3 regions of the Nonomuraea polychroma genome follow, and region 3 is predicted to be linked to each of the others. Evidence: riboswitches for the same ligand, from Rfam matches in the RefSeq annotation. Region 3 holds a riboswitch; each other region holds the start of a gene.
What was found. Region 3 has a riboswitch for cyclic di-AMP ahead of EDD27_RS08485 (C40 family peptidase). Riboswitches for the same ligand answer to the same signal wherever they lie in the genome.
Positions count from the first base shown of each region.

Region 1: it holds a riboswitch for cyclic di-AMP, as region 3 does, so the genes downstream of both, EDD27_RS30785 (coiled-coil domain-containing protein) here and EDD27_RS08485 (C40 family peptidase) in region 3, are expected to answer to the same signal.
Region 2: it holds a riboswitch for cyclic di-AMP, as region 3 does, so the genes downstream of both, EDD27_RS12675 (C40 family peptidase) here and EDD27_RS08485 (C40 family peptidase) in region 3, are expected to answer to the same signal.

Region 1 is NZ_SAUN01000001.1:6,748,134-6,751,383, forward strand. Features, by position in the region: gene EDD27_RS30775 (DinB family protein) at 1-166, opposite strand, end outside; gene EDD27_RS30780 (hypothetical protein) at 294-482, opposite strand; gene EDD27_RS30785 (coiled-coil domain-containing protein) at 587-1,549, opposite strand; cyclic di-AMP (ydaO/yuaA leader) riboswitch at 1,555-1,691, opposite strand; gene galT (galactose-1-phosphate uridylyltransferase) at 1,760-2,833, opposite strand; gene EDD27_RS30795 (DeoR/GlpR family DNA-binding transcription regulator) at 2,830-3,250, opposite strand, start outside.
Region 2 is NZ_SAUN01000001.1:2,857,608-2,860,857, forward strand. Features, by position in the region: gene EDD27_RS12670 (alpha/beta fold hydrolase) at 32-850, shown strand; gene EDD27_RS12675 (C40 family peptidase) at 1,084-1,776, opposite strand; cyclic di-AMP (ydaO/yuaA leader) riboswitch at 1,790-1,925, opposite strand; gene EDD27_RS12680 (Gfo/Idh/MocA family protein) at 2,043-2,996, opposite strand; gene EDD27_RS12685 (aldo/keto reductase) at 3,017-3,250, opposite strand, start outside.
Region 3 is NZ_SAUN01000001.1:1,923,818-1,927,067, reverse strand. Features, by position in the region: gene EDD27_RS08490 (gluzincin family metallopeptidase) at 1-796, opposite strand, end outside; gene EDD27_RS08485 (C40 family peptidase) at 996-1,505, opposite strand; cyclic di-AMP (ydaO/yuaA leader) riboswitch at 1,579-1,736, opposite strand; gene EDD27_RS08480 (class I SAM-dependent methyltransferase) at 2,024-2,881, opposite strand; gene EDD27_RS08475 (LysR family transcriptional regulator) at 2,953-3,250, shown strand, end outside.

The sequences.
Region 1 (3,250 bases), 4.8 Mb from region 3:
GGCCGAGCAGGGACAGGGTCGAGGGCGGCGCGGAGCGCAGGCGCAGCTGCTCGTCCGACAGGCCGGCGCACTTGACGGCGAGGGTGGCGCGGTGCCATTCGAGCCAGTTGTTGAGCACCGTCAGCTCGTCGCCGGTGAGGGGTGGAGGGGTTCGGGAGTCAGTCACGAACTCTGACCTTACTTCGGCCCGGTGTGTGCTTTGGAGCGGCCGGTAGACGGATTCGCACACGGATTCGTCTACTTCTCCCGCGCGGCCTCCCACTCGCCGGGGAGCCTGCCATGGTCGCGGTCTGTCAGGCCGCCTTGGACGTTGGGGCCTTCCAGGTGTTGCAGGCGCTCGGGCCGCCTGCCTTGTAGCCCTGGTTGAACCAGTAGAGCTCGTTGCCCTTCAGCTTCCAGCCCTTGGCCGGGCGGCCGAGCGCCTTGGCGGCGGCGCCTGTCAGGCAGGCCTGCTGATAGGCGTACCGTCTTTCCTGCTCCACGAGCACCAGTCGTCGGCGAGGCAGCCGACGAGGGCCCTGATGTACGTCTCCGTGGCCGCCTTCGTGGTGCCCTGCATACTAGCGGGCCTCCGCGCCGCACCTTTTCATTGCATTGAGATGTGCACGTGGTCGAAGTGGTTCTCGGTGATGCTGCCCCGGTTCCCCATCGTGCTCCAGCCCGAGCCGTGGTTGATGCGCTGCTTCCAGATCACGTACTTGATGCCGAGCTTGTCAATGTTCTTGATCGCCCACTCCGCGATCCGGTCGCCGAGTGCGAGATTGGCGGCCGTCGGCATCGCGCCGCCGGTGCTCATCATGAAGTCGCAGGCGCGCCCGAGCGGGTGCTCGCCGCCGGAGCCCGAGCGGAAGCAGCCCACCGCGTACGGCAGCGAGAAGTTCTTCTGCACCTGCTCGCGCATGAGCCGGGTGCGGGGAGTGATGTTGTCGGAGCCGGAGGGCAGTTCGGGGGCCCAGCTGCCGTCGGAGTTGCGGCCGGTGCCGTACGGCACGAGGTCCGCGAGCTTCTTCTTGATGTCGTCGATGACGTCCTCGGCCTCATCGCGCTGCTTGTCGACCTCGGCCGTGTCCCGGCGGATGCCGGCCGCCAGCTCGGCGGCCTCCTCGGCGGCCTTCTGCTTGTCGTCGCGGGCCTTGGCCACGCCCTGAACGAACGCCTGCTGCTCGGTGGTCAGCTGGTTGAGCACGGCCGCGCTGCCGCCGTTCTCCGGCGGCATGAAGCTCGGCACTGGCGGATTGCCGTTCTGGTAGCGCAGCCGGGCGATCTCGGCCACCCGTTGCTGGGCCGCGGCCAGCGTCTGCTCCGCGGTGGCCAGTCGCTCGTCGGCCTTCTTGGCGGCCTCCTGGGCCTTGGCGAGCTCGACGCGCTTGAGGTTGTACTGCTCGATGAGCTTGTCGACCTTGCTGGTGAGCTTCTTGAGCTGGGTGCGGAGCTCGGACTCCGAGGGTTTGGGCGCTGACGCCGCCGCGGTCGCCTGTGTCGCCGGGAAAAGAGCGACGGCGGCGGTGATGAGGCCGATGGCAAGACTCGCGGGGGACGAAGCCGCCACGTAGATGTTCCTCTCCCTCTGCCGACCGGGTTAGCTGACGGGTTCGGGAATGGGAGGTCCCTACCACCGAAGTGGATTCACCCCAATTGCGATGGGTCCCCGGCTCCCGGGCAACACGCCCGGGATTAGGCGGGCACCGGCCGTTACGGTCGGTGCTTATCGGGATATTAGTGGTAGATCACGAGTCATGCGACCTTAAGGAGAAATCTATTAGTGATCTATTTGTGATCGAAGCATGTGCGCGGCCTCCTCCGGCAGCACGTCGTTGACGAAGGCCCCCATCGCCGACTCCGACCCCGCCAGGTACTTCAGCTTCTCCGGCGCCCGCCTGATGCTGAACAGCTCCAGGTGCAGGTACGCCAGGTCGCGGCCCTCCCGCACCGGCGCCTGGTGCCAGGCCGCGATGTACGGCATCACGACCCCGAACAACCCGTCGAACGCCTTCAGCACCGACGTGTAGAGCGGCGCGAACGCGGCCCGCTCCGACTCCGTCAGCGCCGCCAGGTCGGGCACCTGCCGATGCGGATAGATGTGCACCTCGAACGGCCAGCGCGCGGCGGCCGGCACGAACGCCGTCCACGACTCGTTGGCGGCCACCACCCGCGTGCCGGCGGCGCGCTCGGCGGCCAGCACGTCGGCGAACAGGTTCCCCTTGTAGCGGGAGGCGGCGCCCAGCTGCAGCTTGGTGCGCGGGGTGACGTACGGGTAGGCGTAGATCTGGCCGTGCGGGTGAGCGAGCGTGATGCCGATCTCCGAGCCTCGGTTTTCGAAGCAGAACACCTGCTCCACGCCCTCGATGGCGGACAGCTCGGCCGTGCGGTCGGCCCACGCCTCCATGACCAGCTCGACCTGGGCGTCGGACAGCTGGGAGAAGGACGAGGAATGCTCAGAGGTGAAGCAGACCACCTCGCACCGCCCCACCGCCGGACGGACCTCGCTCAGTCCACCTACATCCTCATAGGTCCCGAAATTTCCGGAAAAAGAGGGGAAGCGGTTCTCGAACACCACCACGTCGTAGTCGTACGCCGGGATCTCCGTCGACCGCGTCTCGGACGACGGGCACAGCGGGCACTCGGCCGCCGTCCCCTTCGGCTGGAACGTCCGCGTCTGTCGGTGGCCCGCGATCGCGATCCACTCCTCGGTCAGCGGGTCGTAGCGCAGCTCGGAGGCCAACGGCCGGGGGTCGAGCGTACGGCGGTCGATCGCACTCCGTTCGGCGTCGTCCCGCCGGTCGAAGTAGATCAGCTCCCGGCCGTCGGCCAAGTGGGTGATGGTGCGCTTCAAAGCGAGGCCTCCGCGATGATCAGTTCTCCGGCCCTGTCGGCCAGCTCCGTACGTGCTTGCTCGGTCAACCCCGCGTCGCTGATGACCACGTCGGCCTCCGTCAGCTCGGCGATGGTGCTGATGCCCACCGTGTTCCACTTGGTGTGGTCGGCGGGGACGACCAGGCGGGTCGCGGCCGCCACCAGTTCCCTGTCGGTCTCCGACTCGAGCAGGTTGGGCGTGGTGAACCCGGCCCGCACGCTCATCCCGTGCACGCCGAGGAACAGCGTGTCCACGTGCAGGCGGCGGATGGCGGCCACGGCCACCGGGCCCACCAAGGCGTCCGATGGCGTTCGTACGCCGCCGGTCAGCACCACCGTGCGGTCGGAGCGCGGGTTGCGGTGGAAGACGTCGGCAACGGGGATGGAGTTGGTGATC
Region 2 (3,250 bases), 930 kb from region 3:
CCCCGGGTCGTTAGAACCCGATGGTTATGCCATGTCTGAGCGAATGACGATCGAGATCGACGGGCGGCGGGCCAGCTATCTGACGGCGGGCGAACGGGGTCCGGTGGTGTTGCTGCTGCACGGGACGTACTGGAGCCGGGTCTGGCAGCCGGTGCTGGACGAGCTCGCGGCGGCGGGGCTGCGTCCCGTCGCGGTGGACCTGCCGGGGTTGGGGCGCTCCGAGGGGGAGCTCACGATGGCGACGGCGGCGGTTCCGGCGCTGGCCCGGTGGGTGGCGCGGTTCGCGGCGGCGGTGGGCGCCGGCGAACCGCTGGCCGTGGCGGGGCACGACATCGGGGGCGCGGTGGCGCAGCATCTGCTGGCCGCGGGCGAGGTGAAGGTGGGGCGGCTGGCGCTGGTCAACTCGGTCACGTACGACTCGTGGCCGGTGCCGGGCGTGGCCCGCTTCCGCGACCCGGCCGTGGTGGCGGCGGTGACCGCGGAGGAGCTGCTGGCCGCCCGCCGCACGGCCGTCACCACCGCGCTGGCCCGTCCGGCGACGGAGGCCGAGCTGGCCGACTACCTGGACCCGTGGAACGACGCCCGGGTGCGACGGTCATGGATGGCGCTGGCCGGGGCCGCCGACAGCCGCTACACGCTGGACCTGGTGCCCGCGCTGCAGGCCGACGGGACGCCGAAGCTGCTGGTGTGGGGCGAGGACGACACCTTCCAGGAGGTCAGGTACGCCGAGCGTTTCGCCGCCGAGATGCCGAACACCTCCCTGGTCCGCATCCGGCGCGCCGGTCACATCCCGATGGAGAACGACCCGGGCGCGGTCGCAGCCGCCCTGGCGCGGTTCTTCGCGGAGTGACCCTGGACGGGGTCAGCTCAGCTCGTCCCACTCGATCTCCTTGATCGAGCCGTCGGGCTGGTAGCGGAAGATCCGGGGTTCCCCATCTGCTCCCGGTCGTTCGGCCGGGGTCGCCTTGCCGACTTCGGCCGGGTGGAAGGGCAGGGCATAGGGCTCCGGGCCGGGTCGACCGGAACGCGGCGAGCGCGCGTCCCGGGTGGGGACGCGCGCTCGTTCGGATGTGATGAGGAGGGTCAGGCGGCGTACTCGGGGTAGCCGTAGCCGACGACCTGGGACTTCGGCCGGGTCCGCTCTTCGACCTTGCCGTTGCCGGTGTTGCCCTCGATCGTCGAGATGGTGCCGTCCTGGTTGTCCTTCACGACGAACCCGACGTGGTTGATGTCGCGGATGTCCTTGCTCCCGCTCCAGGAGAAGAACACGACGGCGCCGGGCTTGACGTCGGTGCCGAAGCGGTTGTTGGCCTTGAACCATTTGGCGTGGGCGACGGTCCAGGCGTCCCAGCCGAGCTGCGGGCGGGCGCCGGTCTGCTCGCCGACCCAGGAGATGAACATCGCGCACCAGGGAGCGTTCAGGTACGCGGCGCGGTTGCCGCCGTCGCGGGCGATGGTCTCGGCGGCGCGCTGGGAGTTGGCGTACCACTGCTGGTACGGGGTGCCGCCGCCGGCGGCGTTCTCGCTGGTGCCGACCTGGGACCTAGCCAGGGCCAGGACCTGATCGGCGGTGACGTTGATCTTGTTCTCGTTGGTCTTCGACTCGTCGGTCCTGGCGCCGGCCTGCTCGGCGGTGGCGACCGGCTGCTTGTCCGTCGCGGCGACGGCGGTGCCGGTGACGTGGGCGGTGACTGCTGAGGCCAGGATGGTGGCGCCGAGGGCGGCGCGGGCGATGTTGATCTTGTTGGCAGCAGCGGGGATGCGGAACTTGGCCATCGAGGGGGTTTACTCCTTGCTTCCATGCCGCTTACCGGGTTAGCTGACGGGCTCGGGCGTGGAAGCTGCCCTACGGCACCGAAGTGCCGATTCGCCCCAAATGACTGGGTCCCCGGTTCCGCGCAAGGCGGATTCAGCGGTCACAGGACTGTCCTGTGATGTTTCGTGCGATGGTCGGACACGACCGGACAAACCGGACGCATGCCTCAAGATGCCCCATAAGGTAATACATGCGGCAAGAGGATTACAACTAGATAAAAGCCCAGTTAGGCAAGTTGCCCGCGGGCGTCGGCCAGAAGCCCCATCATGGCAAGGGATTCGTCAAGCGGCATGATCGAACTCTCGGTCCTGCCTTCGGCCGTGGCAGCGCGGACTTCGCGGAGCTCCCCGGCGTACCCGTTGTCGGCCGGATCGAGCACGTGCTCTTCCGGCTCCACGGAGGGCCCGGTGAGGAGGATCCGCTGCGGCGCCCAGAACGGGGCCTGGATGTCGGCGCGCATCTGAGTACCCACAACGCGGGCATCGTTCGGGTAATTCCCGAGCAACGAGGTCGCCACGAGAGCGTGCCTGCCGCCGGGATAGAGCAAAACACCGGCAGCCTCCGCGTCCACCCCGTTCGGGGCCAGAGAGCCGGTGACACGCAGGTCGGTCGGCATGCCGAGGAGCAGCTGGGCCAGCCCGAACGGGTAGATCCCCAGGTCGAGCAGCGCGCCGCCGCCCAGCTCGGGCGCCCACAGGCGGTGCGCGGGGTCGTAGGGCAGGGTGAAGCCGAAAGAGGCCTGCACCGAGCGGATCTCGCCGAACCGCTCATCGGAGGCGATCTTCTGGATGAGGGGGTTGAACCTCATCCACATCGCCTCCATGAGGAACACACCGGCATCCCGCGCCAGGCGCACCATCTTCTCGGCGTCGTCCACGGTGGCGGCCAGCGGCTTCTCGCACAGCACGGCCTTGCCCGCGGCGATGGCGGCCTCGGCGACCTGCAGGTGCTGGGCGTGCGGAGTGGCCACGTAGATCGCGTCCACGGCCGGATCCGCGCACAGCCGCTCATAGGAGTCGTAGGCCGACTCCGCGCCCAGCGTCGCGGCCAGGGCCTGCGCGCGGCCCAGGTTTCTGGAGCCGACGGCGGCCACCCGCATGCCGGGCTCGGCGGCGATGGCCGCTCCCACCGTCCGCGCGATGCCGCCTGTCGCCGCTATTCCCCACGCAAAGTCCCGCACAAACGGAGATCGTAGACCTGTCAGGTCATGTTAAAGGTGTCGGGGTCGGGTCCGATGCGCTTGTTCCTGTTCATGGCGCCGATCGCGGCCATGTCCTCGGCGTCGAGGATGAAGTCGAACACGTTGAAGTTCTCGCGGATCCGCGAGGGGTTCGCGGACTTGGGGATGACGACGTTGCCGAGCTGCAGGTGCCAGCGGAGCACGATCTGGGCGGGCGTCTTGCCGTACTTGCCCGACAACACGCTCAGCGCCGG
Region 3 (3,250 bases):
ACGCGCGCCACCGTGCCGTCAGCGTGGCCGCGGAGAGCCCGAGCGAGGCGAGCGCCCGATCGACGCCGGCCGCCTGGGCTTCACGGTAGAACCTCACCAGCGTCTCCTCACCGAACCGATCGGCGAGGAAGCGACACGCCAGCCAGGCCTCCTGGTACGCCCGTGCGAGCCGCACAGGGTCCCCGCCATCCGCCGCGAAGGCCGCAGGCCCGGGCAATTCGCTCGGCACCCGCCCGGCCCGCACCTCGTCGCCCAGTTCGGCGGCGGCTGTCCGCACGGGCAGCCCCGCGTCCCGGTAGCCCACGTAATCGGCGAACCCCTCGTAGAGCCAGACGGGCAGGTCCCCGGTGCCCGCCACGACATGGGTGAGCTCGTGCGCGAGCACGACATCCTTCCCCGTCGCGTTGAGCCGCGCGAAGACCTCGGGAACGACGATCACCCGGCCGCCGTCGGCCACCGCGGCCAGCCCGTCGACCCGTTCCACTCCGGCCAGCCCGGCCGCCTCGCGGGCGGACTCGGGCACGACGACCAGCGGCCGCACAGACCGCCCGAGGACGTCCGAGACCCGCCGCCCGGCCGTGTCGGCCCGCCGCGCCAGCTCGTCGAGCGTGCCGGGCGGGGCGTGGTGGCCGACGACGAGGGAACGCGTTCCGCGGGCCAGGACGACGCCCTCGCGCCACAGGTCGCGTGCTTCCGGGGGAAGGAAGGGGGATTCGGGGACCGGGGCGCTGGCGGGGGCGAGGGTGAGGAGCAGGAGTCCGGCCACCACGGCTCGTCGGCTCACCTGCTCGGACACGATGCCCGATCGTAGCCGGGGCCGCTGTGCCACTGAGACGGCCCACTGGGCGTCGTCACGGCGGCCCGCCGGTGAAGGGCTCAGAAAGCGTCTCCCTGGAAGGCCCTCAGCCCTGTGCGGCGGTTGGGGGAAGGTGGCTTGCCGTAAAGAGAGAGAAAGAAAGAAGAGGGCCCCGATGAGATCGGGACCCTCTTTCTTTTCACAAGCCGGGACGAACCGCGCCGACGAAGGACGCCTTGCGCCAGCTGCTCAGCTTGTCGACACGCACCCGCTCACCTGTCCGCGGGGAGTGGAGCATCTTGCCGTTGCCGACATACATGCCGACGTGACCGAGACCCCTGAAGAACATCAGGTCGCCTGGCTGGAGATTCTTCCAGGAGACCTTCCGCTTGATGCCGGCGAACTGGCTGGCCGCCACGCGGGGGATCTTCACCCCGGCCTTCTTCCAGGCGTACTGGGTCAGGCCGGAGCAGTCGAACGCACCAGGGCCCGTGGCCCCATACCGGTACGGGTCACCGATCTGGTTCCTGGCCGCGGCGACGGCCTTTTCGGCCTTCGCCTTCTGCCGGGCAATCCTGAGTGCTGCGGCCGACTTCGCGGACTTGGCGACGGAAACCGCCTTAGCCGTGGAGGTGCCGGCCGCATCGCTGGTCGTCGCCGCCTGCGCCGCCGGGGCATGGAGGATCAAACCTCCGGCCGTCACGGTCATGGTTAGCGCTACGCCACTCAGGGCAATACGGGACAGACGAGGGTTTTGCAGGGAGGTAGACAGGATTTCTCCTTGGGTCTTCCACGAACGCCTACCGGGTTAGCTGACGGATTCGGGCCTGGAAGTCGCCCTACGGCGCGATACGCGCCGATTCACCCCTGATCCCGTGAAGGGATCGATGGTTCCCCGGCTCCGTGCCTCCTGGCTGCACGGACTCGGCAGGTCGCCGTCCGATGTTCTGTTCGACAAGGGGACGTACGGCGGCGACCGGCGGATCTTTGTCTGGCTCACATCGGAGGGACCGATGTGAGTTCGCGGCGGCATGGCGTGTCACCGCGACGCCAGAAGCTACGCCGAAACGTCAAGGATCGGCAAAGCGCGAGTCAGGTTGTAAAGATCCGACAAAGGGTCCAGTCAGGGCTAAAACCCCTGCTGGAACGCCAGATTCAGTTATGCGATTGTGACCCTTCTCACAATTGACGGCACATGGTCGTGTAAGGTCACAATTGTCACTTTGGTCACATCGTCCGCGCGGTCATCCTGAAGCCCGTGGGCGGGAGCGCTCCCGCAGCGAGGCGGTCCCGTTCGATGCGCCACAGCTCCTCGACGATGTCGGCGCTGCCGCCCTCTGCCAGCTTTCCGCCGAGATATCGCGACAGGTACGGCTCCCGCCGCACGCTCGTGACCTCGAACCGCTCCTCGAGGGCGGCGAGCATCTCGGCCGCGGGCGTGTGGTCCGCGTGCGCCTCGCGCCACCGTTCGACCGGATCATGACCTATGCGGCCGGGCTCGCGGGTGAAATCCGCCACACCGGCGGCGGCGAGCAACGATCCGGCGTCGTAGAACCATGTGGCGGCGGCCCGGTCGGCCCAATCCCAGGCGAACTCGTCCACCAGCAGGAGTCCACCGTCCACGAGCAGCGTGCGCACGCGGTCCAGCGCCGCCTCGAGCGGGTGCAGGTGATGCAGCGAGAGCGACATGACGACCACATCGAACAACGATCCGTCGTCGTAGCCGCGGACAGCCGACCCGGGGTGGGCGCCGCCCGGCCCGGGGGCGGCGGCATCCGGGCCGGGGGCGGCGGCATCCGGCCCGGGGGCGGCGGCATCCGGCCCGGGGGCGGCGGCATCCGGCCCGGGGGCGGCGACGTCCGGATATTTCACGATGTCGGCCTGGATGGCCGGCACCCCTGCGGCCCGTGCCGCGTCGACGGCCTCCTGCGAGATGTCGATCGCGGTGACCTCGTGGCCGCGCCTCATCAACTCGGCCGCCAGCTCGCCACGCCCGCACCCGACGTCCAGCACCCGCTGCGGCTCCCTCGGGAGCACCTCACTCAGCCATGCGTACTGGTGGTTGTCCACCGTCTCTGTCTCCATAGAGCCGAGCATGACCGGCCCCAGCCATGCACACCACTGCGGGTTGGGCATGGAACCCATAAGCTGAGTGCATGCTTGACCTCTGGTCGCTGAAGGTGCTGGTGGAGGTCGGGAGGCTGGGGTCGTTCTCGGCGGCGGCCGAGGAGCTGTCGATGACGCAGCCCGCCGTCTCCCGGCAGATCGCCACGCTGGAGCGGCACACGGGCGTTCGGCTGTTCGAACGGCTGCCGCGTGGCGTCCGGCCGACGGATGCCGGGCGGGCGGCGCTGGAGCAGGCGGACGAGGTGCTCCGCGGGATGAGGCTCTTCGAGACGCGGATGCGGGCCTTCGCGACGGCCGAGGCGGGGCGGGTCCGGGTGTCGGCGTTCC